Variovorax paradoxus B4: one gene and its partners. The protein of the gene in region 1 interacts with the protein of each later gene in a pairwise test. Links are inferred from orthologs where the notes say so. Each region holds a gene or a part of one and is shown in the gene's direction. Other genes may lie near its edges. The genes, in order: VAPA_RS12840, glnK and VAPA_RS12305.

Region 1 (3,266 bases):
CGAAGGCCAGGGCTTTTCGGTGGTGCGCGAATTCTGCGGCCACGGCGTGGGCCAGCGGTTCCACGAAGAACCCCAAGTGCTGCACTACGGCCGACCGGGCACGCTGGAAGAACTCAAGCCCGGCATGATCTTCACCATCGAGCCGATGATCAACGCCGGCAAGCGCGAGGTGAAGGAAGACTTCAAGGGCGGCCAGTACGACGGCTGGACCATCGTCACCCGCGACCGTTCGCTGTCGGCGCAATGGGAACACACGGTGCTGGTCACCGAAACGGGCTACGAGGTGCTCACGCTGTCGGAAGGCAGCCCACCCCTGCCCTCGTTCGTCACCTCCACGAAAACGTGAGCCGCGCGAGCGGCGCACGGCCGAGGACACAGCCGTGATCGAACCAGCCAAGATCGATGTCGCCACGCTGCGCGAAGCCTATCGCGCCAGGAAGCTGGCGCTGTTCGACACCCTGCGCTTTGCCCGCGCGCCCACGCGTAGCGTACACACGGTGCTGCGGCAGCTGTCGGCCCTGGCCGACCAGACGCTGTGCGCGCTCTGGCGGGAAGCCGATTTCGGCGACTCGCTCGCGCTGGTGGCCGTGGGCGGCTTCGGCCGCGGCGAACTGTTCCCCTACTCCGACGTCGACGTGCTGCTGCTGCTGCCGCCCGAGGGCGAGGCCGGCGCGGTCGATCCGGCCCGCATCGAGGCCTTCATCGGCCACTGCTGGGACGCGGGGCTCGAGATCGGCTCCAGCGTGCGCACCGTCGACGAGTGCCTGGCCGAAGCCGAGAAGGACGTCACGGTCCAGACCTCGCTGCTCGAGTCGCGGCTGATCACGGGCGACAAGAAGCTCTTCGTGGCGTTCCGCAGGCGCTTCGCACGGGCCATCGATCCGCAGGCCTTCTTCGTGGCCAAGTCGCAGGAAATGCGCCATCGCCACCAGAAATTCGACAACACGCCCTATGCGCTCGAGCCCAACTGCAAGGAATCGCCGGGCGGCCTGCGCGACCTGCAGACCATCCTCTGGATGACCAAGGCCGCCGGCTTCGGTGGCCGGTGGGACGACCTCGCCAAGAACGGCCTGGCCACCTCGTTCGAGGCACAGCAGATCAAGCGCAACGAAGCGCTGCTCTCGCTGATCCGTGCGCGCCTGCATGTGATTGCCAACCGGCGCGAGGACCGCCTGGTGTTCGACCTGCAGACCGCCGTGGCCGCGAGCTTCGGCTACGAAGGCGAATCGCAGCGCAAGTCCAGCGAGGCGTTGATGCGGCGCTACTACTGGGCGGCCAAGGCGGTGTCGCAGCTCAACCAGATCCTGCTGCTGAACATCGCGGAGCGGCTGCAGCCGGTGGACGAGCAGCACACGCCGATCAACGAGCGCTTCTACGAGCGCGCCGGCCTGATCGAGATTGCGAGCGACGACCTCTACGAGCGCGAGCCGCACGCCATTCTCGAGACCTTTCTTCTCTACCAGAAGACCATCGGCGTGAAAGGCCTGTCGGCACGCACGCTGCGCGCGCTCTACAACGCGCGCCACGTGATGGACAGCAAGTTCCGCAACGACCCGGTCAACCACCAGACCTTCATGCGCATCCTGCTGCAGCCCTACGGCATCACGCATGCGTTCCGGCTCATGAACCAGACCTCGGTGCTGGGGCGCTACCTGCGGGTGTTCCGCAGCATCGTGGGGCAGATGCAGCACGACCTGTTCCATGTGTACACGGTGGACCAGCACATCCTGATGGTGCTGCGCAACGTGCGGCGCTTCTTCATTGCCGAGCATGCGCACGAATACCCGTTCTGCTCGCAACTCGCGGCGGGCTGGGACAAGCCATGGATCCTTTACGTGGCGGCGCTGTTCCACGACATCGCCAAGGGACGCGGCGGCGACCATTCCACGCTCGGCGCACGCGACGTGCAGCGTTTCTGCAAGCAGCACGGCATCGCGCGCGAAGATTCCAGGCTGATCGAATTCCTGGTTGCAGAGCACCTGGTGATGAGCCAGGTCGCGCAGAAGCAGGACCTGAGCGACCCCGAGGTGATCGGCGCCTTCGCCAAGCGCGTGGGCAACGAGCGCTATCTGACCGCGCTCTATCTGTTGACGGTGGCCGACATCCGCGGCACCTCGCCGCGCGTGTGGAATGCCTGGAAGGGCAAGCTGCTCGAAGACCTGTACCGCTTCACCCTGCGCGCGCTCGGCGGCCGCATGCCCGACCCCGACGCCGAGGTGGAATCGCGCAAGCGCGAGGCGCTGGTGCAGCTTGCGCTGCACGCCCAGCGCTTCGAGGCCCACAAGGCCCTGTGGGCCACGCTCGACGTCGGCTACTTCATGCGCCACGATGCCGCCGAGATCGCCTGGCATGCCAAGCAGCTCTCGCGCTTCGTGCCACCGCCCAATGTGCCCGTGGACCCCAAGGCGCCGCCGATCGTGCGGGCGCATCTTTCGCCTGTCGGCGAAGGCCTGCAGGTGGTGGTCTACACGCCCGACCAGCCCGACCTGTTCGCGCGCATCTGCGGCTACTTCGACCAGTCCTCGTTCAGCATCCTTGACGCGAAAGTACACACCACGAGCAACGGCTACGCGCTCGACACGTTTCAGGTGGTGACCACCTTCCTGCCCGACCACTACCGCGATCTCATCAGCATGGTGGAGTCGGGCCTGGCGCAGACGCTGACCGAAGCCGGCCCCCTGCCCCCACCCAGCGTGGGCCGCGTGTCGCGGCGCGTGCGCAGCTTTCCGATCAAGCCGCGCATCAGCCTGCTGCCCGACGACAAGGCGCAGCGCTGGCTGCTCAACATCTCGGCCAGCGACCGCGCCGGGCTGCTTTATTCGGTGGCGCGCGTGCTCGCACGGCATCACCTGAACCTGCAGCTCGCCAAGGTCACGACCCTGGGCGAGCGGGTGGAAGACACCTTCCTGATCAGCGGGCCGGAACTGCAGGGCCAGAAGACGCAACTGGCCATCGAGACCGAGCTGATGGAAGCGCTGGCGTCCTGAGCCGCTTTCCGCTTGTTTCATCCGCGGGTGCATCCTGCGGCATGATGGTGCCGACTTGATTCAACTCGAACGGCAACCCTCGACATGAGCCAGAAAACCAATCCCCTCGCGGGCCAGCCCGCACCGCTGGACCTGCTCGTCAACGTCCCGCGCCTCGTTTCGGCCTACTACGCGGGCCAGCCCGATCCCTCGGTGCCTTCGCAGCGCGTGGCCTTCGGAACCTCGGGCCACCGCGGCTCCTCCTTCGACAACGCATTCAACGAATGGCATGTGCTGGCC
Region 2 (3,119 bases), 2.5 Mb from region 1 along the record:
CTGGCCGCGAGGATGCCGAGCGCGATTGGCAGGGCGAAGCGGCCGGAGTCCTTGGGCAGGTCGGCCGGCGCCAGGTTGACGACGATGCTTGTTGTTCGGAAACTCCAGGCCGGCGTTCTGGATGGCCGAGCGCACCCTTTCGCGTGCCTCCCTGACCTCGGTTTCCGCCAGCCCGACGAGCGTGAAGCTCGGCAGGCCGTTCGCCAGATGCACCTCGACCGTGACACTGGCCGCTTCCAGCCCAAGCAAAGCACGGCTTTGCACCAAAGACAGGCTCATTTCTCTCTCCCTCCCCATTGTGGTGCGCCCGTTTTTGGTCGGGCTCATGCACCGCGATGCCCCATGGGGTACCGCAACTGAACACGCTTGTAACTATTTCGCCTGGGTTGCCGGTGCGGGAGCGGCCGCCGTGCCGCAGGGCAAAACGTGCACTTTGGCACGCTCCCTGCTATGAGATGGTGTCCCCCAACAATCCAACCAACTCCGAGGAGTCTCGATGATGCACCGTAAATTCGCCCAGGCAATGGCCGTGGTCGCCCTTGCCGCCCTGCCGATGCTTGCGAGCGCACAGCTCACGGGGAATGTGGCACTGACGAGCAACTACAAGTTCCGCGGCCAGGACCAGGACATGATCGGGAAGAACGACTACGCCAAGACCAAGGGCTTCAAGCCCGCCATCCAGGGCGGCTTCGACTATGCCTTCGGCGAGAGCGGCTTCTACGTGGGCAACTGGAACTCCAGCGTCAACTGGCTGCAGGGCAACAGCATCGAGAGCGACCTCTACGGCGGCTACAAGTTCAAGGCCGGCCCCTTCGACCTGGACGTGGGCGCACTCACCTACATCTACCCGGGCAACTCCATCGGCAACACCACCGAGCTGTACGGCGCCGGCACCTGGGCCGACGAGGCGATCGGCTCGTTCACCCTGAAGTACTCGCACACGGTCTCCAAGGACTACTTCGGCTATGCCGGCTACAAGTCGGGCTCGGGCCTGAAGGGCCGCAACACCGGCTACCTGAACCTGGCCTACAGCAAGGAAATCGTGCCCAAGCTCACGCTGAAGGCCGCCGTGGGCTACACCCACATGTCCAGCGACATCCGCAGCCTGGGCTACAAGAGCTACGTGGACTACAACGTGGGCGTGTCGTACGACTTCGGCAACGGCCTGGCACTGGCCGGCTCGGTGCAGGGCGCCAACAAGAAGAGCTCGTACCTCGCGCTGAGCAACCCGGGCTACGACTTCGGCTTCGGCCCCATCGGCGAGCAGTATTACTCGCCCAACAAGGCGCGTTTCATCGTTACGCTCAGCAAGACGCTGTAAACACAAGAACAAGGTGCGGCCCAAGCTGCCGCACCATTCATTCCATCCAAGAAGGAGAAAGTCATGAAGCTGGTCACAGCCATCATCAAACCGTTCAAGCTCGACGAGGTGCGCGAAGCCCTCTCGGCCATCGGCGTGCAGGGCATCACGGTCACGGAGGTCAAGGGCTTCGGCCGCCAGAAGGGCCACACCGAGCTGTACCGCGGCGCGGAGTACGTGGTCGACTTCCTGCCCAAGGTCAAGATCGAAGCGGCGGTTTCCGACGACCTCGTCGACCGCGTGATCGAAGCCGTCGAAGGCGCAGCGCGCACCGGCAAGATCGGCGATGGAAAGATTTTTGTCTACAACCTCGAGCAGGTCGTTCGCATCCGCACCGGCGAAACCGGTCGCGAAGCCCTCTGATCCAGCCCGGAAAAAAACAACCATGAAAAAACTGCTTGTTTCTCTCGCGCTCGGTCTGAGCCTGCTCACTGCAGGCACGGCGAGCTTCGCCCAGGCGCCTGCTGCCACGGCCGAGACGCCGGCGGCGTCCGCGCCCGCAGCCGCCGCGCCGGCACCCGCGGCCGCCCCGGCTGCCGCCGCTGCCGAAGCAGCGCCCGCCGCGGCTCCTGCCGCTCCTTCCTTCAACAAGGGTGACACCAGCTGGATGATGCTGTCCACGCTGCTCGTCATCATGATGACCATCCCTGGCCTGGCGCTGTTCTACGGCGGCCTGGTGCGCAGCAAGAACATGCTGTCGGTGCTGATGCAGGTGATGGTCACCTTCTCGATGATCGTGGTGCTGTGGCTCATCTACGGCTACAGCATCGCGTTCACCGAGGGGAACGCCTTCTTCGGCGGATTCGACCGGCTCTTCATGAAGGGGATCTTCGATCCGGCCACCGGCGTGTTCGCGCCCGGCGCCACCTTCAGCAAGGGCGTCTACATCCCCGAGCTGCTGTTCGCCGCCTTCCAGGCCACCTTCGCCGGCATCACCTGCTGCCTGATCGTGGGCGCCTTCGCGGAGCGTGCCAAGTTCTCGGCCGTGCTGCTGTTCATGGTGATCTGGTTCACCTTCAGCTATGCACCGCTGGCACACATGGTCTGGTTCTGGATGGGCCCGGACGCCTACACCGCCGCCAACGTGGTGGACGCACAGAACGCCAAGGCCGGCCTGATCTGGCAGTGGGGCGCGCTCGACTTCGCAGGCGGCACCGTGGTGCACATCAACGCCGCCGTTGCGGGTCTGGTGGGCGCCTACGTGATCGGCAAGCGCGTCGGCTACGGCAAGGAATCCTTCACGCCGCACTCGCTCACGCTCACCATGGTTGGCGCCTCGCTGCTGTGGGTCGGCTGGTTCGGCTTCAACGCAGGCTCGGCCCTCGAAGCCGGCACCAGCGCTGTGCTCGCCTTCATGAACACCTTCTCGGCCACCGCCGCCGCCGTGCTCGCATGGTGCATCGGTGAAGCGCTGATGCGCGGCAAGGCCTCGATGCTGGGTGCCGCCTCGGGCGCCGTGGCAGGCCTCGTGGCCATCACGCCGGCCGCCGGCAACGTCGGCCTGATGGGCGCCATCGTGATCGGCTTCATCGCCGGCTTCGCCTGCCTCTGGGGTGTCAACGGCCTCAAGAAGATGCTCGGCGCGGACGACTCGCTCGACGTGTTCGGCGTGCACGGTGTCGGCGGTATCGTCGGCGCGCTGCTCACCGGCGTGTTCAACACCCAGGCACTCGGCGGCCCCGGCCTCGTGGGCGACTGGGTCACGGCCAGCGTGGTGTCCAACGGCATCGGCGCCCAGGTCTGGATCCAGCTCAAGGGC
Region 3 (3,151 bases), 110 kb from region 1 along the record:
AGGCCGCATCCTCGAAACCTACGCCAAGCGCGAACTGCCGAACTACCAGGTGTTCGACGAGCGCCGCTACTTCACGCCGGGGCAGGGCACCTGCGTGTTCGAGGCCGGCGGCGTCTCGGTGGGTGTGCTGATCTGCGAAGACGCCTGGTTCGACGAGCCAGCCGAACTGGCTCGAGCGGCGGGCGCCGAGGTGCTGGCCGTCATCAACGCCTCGCCGTATCACGTCGGCAAGGAGGGCGAGCGCGTGGCGCGGATGGCCGACCGCGCCCGCGCCGTGGGCCTGCCGCTGGTCTACGCGCACCTGGTGGGCGGGCAAGACGAAGTGGTCTTCGACGGCGCATCCTTTGCGCTGCAGGCTGACGGCGCCCCCGCCATGCAGGCCGAGAGTTTCAAGGAGGGGCTGGTTTTCATGCAACTGAAGCGCTCGCCGCAGGGCATCGGTGTCGTGGCGGAACCTTCGGCCATCGCCGTGCCGCGCGAAGCGGAAGCCCAGCTGTGGGATGCACTGGTACTGGGCGTGCGCGACTACATCGGCAAGAACGGCTTTCCCGGCGCCATCCTGGGGCTCTCCGGGGGCATCGATTCGGCGTTGGTGCTTGCCATCGCGGTCGATGCACTCGGCAAGGACAAGGTGCGCGCCGTCATGATGCCTTCGCCCTATACCGCCGACATCAGCTGGATCGACGCGCGCGAGATGGCAAGCCGCCTGGGCGTGCGCTACGACGAGATCTCGATCAAGCACACCTTCGAATCGTTCAAGGGTGCGCTGGCCGGGGAGTTCAAGGGCCTGCCCGAGGATACGGCCGAGGAAAACATCCAGGCCCGCATCCGCGGCACGCTGCTGATGGCGCTGTCGAACAAGTTCGGCTCGATCGTTCTCACCACCGGCAACAAGAGCGAGATGGCCACCGGCTACTGCACGCTCTATGGCGACATGGCGGGCGGCTTCGCGGTGATCAAGGACCTGCTGAAGACCACCGTGTTCGCGCTGGCCCGCTGGCGCAATGCCCATGACCCGTACGGCACTGGTGCCTCGCCGATTCCCGAGCGCATCATTACGCGGCCCCCGAGTGCCGAACTGCGGCCCGACCAGACCGACCAGGACAGCCTGCCGCCCTACGACGTCCTCGACGGAATCCTGGCACGCTACATGCAGGACGACGAGGGCATCGACGAGATCATTGCCGCCGGCTACGAGCGTGCGGTGGTCGAGCGGGTTGCGCGGCTCATCAAGATCAACGAATACAAACGGCGCCAGGCGCCTGTGGGCATTCGGGTGACCCATCGAAGCTTCGGCAAGGATTGGCGTTACCCTATCACCAGCAAGTTCAACGAAACCGCCGGAGCGCAAAAACCATGAAGCAGATCACCGCCATCGTCAAACCCTTCAAGCTCGAGGACGTACGCGAAGCCCTGGCTGAAGTGGGCGTTACCGGTCTCACAGTGACCGAGGTCAAGGGCTTCGGGCGCCAGAAGGGGCACACCGAGCTCTACCGTGGTGCGGAATACGTGGTCGACTTCCTGCCCAAGATGAAGGTCGAAGTGGTCGTGAATGAAGGCGACGTGGAGCGCTGCATCGAAGCCATCGTCAATTCCGCACGCACCGGCAAGATCGGCGACGGAAAGATCTTCGTCACCGGCGTGGAACGCATCGTGCGCATCCGCACCGGCGAGGAAAACGAAAACGCCGTTTGAAGGGGCTCGCCCCCAGGCTGCACGCTACAGGTTTTCGGCCAGGCGGTCGGCGCGCGGGTGCAGGGGAACTTCGGCGCGCAGCGCGCTGAGCAGTTCGGTGGGGTTGGTGCCGGTGCGGATCAGGTTCATCTGCCAATCGCCCATGAAGCCCTCGCGCACGCTGTGCGCCAGGAAGCCCAGCAGGCCGTCGTAGTAGCCGGCGGTATTGAGAATGCCGGTGGGCTTGTCGTGGTAGCCGAGCTGGCGCCAGGTCCAGATCTCGAACAATTCCTCGAAGGTGCCGATGCCGCCCGGCAGCGCGACGAAGGCGTCGGCGCGCTCGCCCATCATGGCCTTGCGTTCGTGCATGGTGTCGACCACGTGGAGCTCGTCGCACAGGGGATTGGCCAGTTCCCGGTCGACCAGCGCCTTGGGAATGATGCCGACCACCCGGCCGCCGGCGTTGCGGGTGGCTTCGGCCACCGTGCCCATCAGGCCGGTGCGTCCGCCACCGTAGACCAATTGGCCGCGGTGCTGGCCGATCCACTGGCCGACCGCTTCCGCGGCCTTGGAGAATTCAACTCGCTCGCCGGGTCGCGAGCCGCAATACACACAGATCGAAAATTCAGGATTCATGCCGCCATCATGCCTCGTGCGGCGGGCGTCTTCATGACGCGAAGTGCTGCCACAGCGCCGCCAGCCAGATGCCCCCGCAAAGGGTGAGCGACAGCAGCACGGCGGCGCTTCCCATGTCCTTGGCGCGCTTGGAGAGGTCGTGCCATTCGGGGCCGATGCGGTCGATGGCGGCTTCGACCGCGGTGTTGAGCAGCTCGACGATCATCACGAGGATGGCGCTGCCGGCGAGCAGGGCCACCTCGATCCAGCTGCGGCCGAGCCAGAAGGCAGCCGGAATCATCACGATGGCCATGATGGCTTCCTGGCGAAAGGCCGGCTCGCTCCAGCCTGCCCGAAGGCCGTGCAGCGAGATCAGGGTTGCATGCCACACGCGCTCCAGGCCCTTGCGGGCCTTTTGCGGGTTCACGGCGGGGTCGGGAAGCTTGGGCAAGGCACTCATCGGCGGCTCATCGGCTTGGAGGTTATGAGCCGCGTACCGGCCCAGGCGTCGTGCCAGAACTGGCGCTCGGGGTGAAAGCGCGCCAGCAATGCCCAGACGGCAACCCATCCGAAGATCAGCACCGTGGATTCTCCACCCGAAAGCTTGAAAGGTGCGATGGCGGCCAGCGGCGGCAGGAACCAGATCCAGCTGAGCAGGTAGCGCGCCAGCGCCCGGCCCTGGGTGAGGGGGCGCCCTTGCGCATCGACGATGCGGATGTTCCAGGTTTTCATGGCCAGCGTCTGTCCCCGGGTCCAGAACCAGACGAAATAGACGCCGAACACCACGAACAGGAAGGCCTGGAGCAAGTGCCGGCGGGAATCCATGGCGTCCCGCATCTGGCCGAGCGTGCTGAACAGCCAG

The links.
Region 2: the proteins of VAPA_RS12840 (region 1) and glnK interact in binary tests that used the Escherichia coli proteins (3 or more experiments, as listed by UniProt). The link is inferred for Variovorax paradoxus B4 from one-to-one orthologs.
Region 3: the proteins of VAPA_RS12840 (region 1) and VAPA_RS12305 interact in binary tests that used the Escherichia coli proteins (3 or more experiments, as listed by UniProt). The link is inferred for Variovorax paradoxus B4 from one-to-one orthologs.

The regions. Positions count from the first base shown.
Region 1 is NC_022247.1:2,764,499-2,767,764, reverse strand. The notes cover bases 74-3,187. They hold VAPA_RS12840 ([protein-PII] uridylyltransferase), read left to right. Parts: upstream 74-380; coding sequence 381-2,987; downstream 2,988-3,187. Other genes in these bases: pgm (phosphoglucomutase (alpha-D-glucose-1,6-bisphosphate-dependent)), read left to right, coding at 3,072-3,187; map (type I methionyl aminopeptidase), read left to right, coding at 74-346. Also shown: more of map, read left to right, coding at 1-73; more of pgm, read left to right, coding at 3,188-3,266.
Region 2 is NC_022247.1:294,719-297,837, forward strand. Bases 87-3,053 are described here. They hold glnK (P-II family nitrogen regulator), read left to right. Parts: upstream 87-1,384; coding sequence 1,385-1,723; downstream 1,724-3,053. Other genes in these bases: VAPA_RS01355 (TorF family putative porin), read left to right, coding at 497-1,321; VAPA_RS01365 (ammonium transporter), read left to right, coding at 1,746-3,053. Also shown: more of VAPA_RS01365, read left to right, coding at 3,054-3,119. UniProt on the Escherichia coli protein: Involved in the regulation of nitrogen metabolism. Regulates the activity of its targets by protein-protein interaction in response to the nitrogen status of the cell.
Region 3 is NC_022247.1:2,658,096-2,661,246, forward strand. Bases 27-3,025 are described here. They hold VAPA_RS12305 (P-II family nitrogen regulator), read left to right. Parts: upstream 27-1,356; coding sequence 1,357-1,695; downstream 1,696-3,025. Other genes in these bases: VAPA_RS12300 (NAD+ synthase), read left to right, coding at 27-1,360; VAPA_RS12310 (LOG family protein), read right to left, coding at 1,720-2,310; VAPA_RS12315 (diacylglycerol kinase), read right to left, coding at 2,342-2,749; VAPA_RS12320 (RDD family protein), read right to left, coding at 2,746-3,025. Also shown: more of VAPA_RS12300, read left to right, coding at 1-26; more of VAPA_RS12320, read right to left, coding at 3,026-3,151. UniProt on the Escherichia coli protein: P-II indirectly controls the transcription of the glutamine synthetase gene (glnA). P-II prevents NR-II-catalyzed conversion of NR-I to NR-I-phosphate, the transcriptional activator of GlnA. When P-II is uridylylated to P-II-UMP, these events are reversed.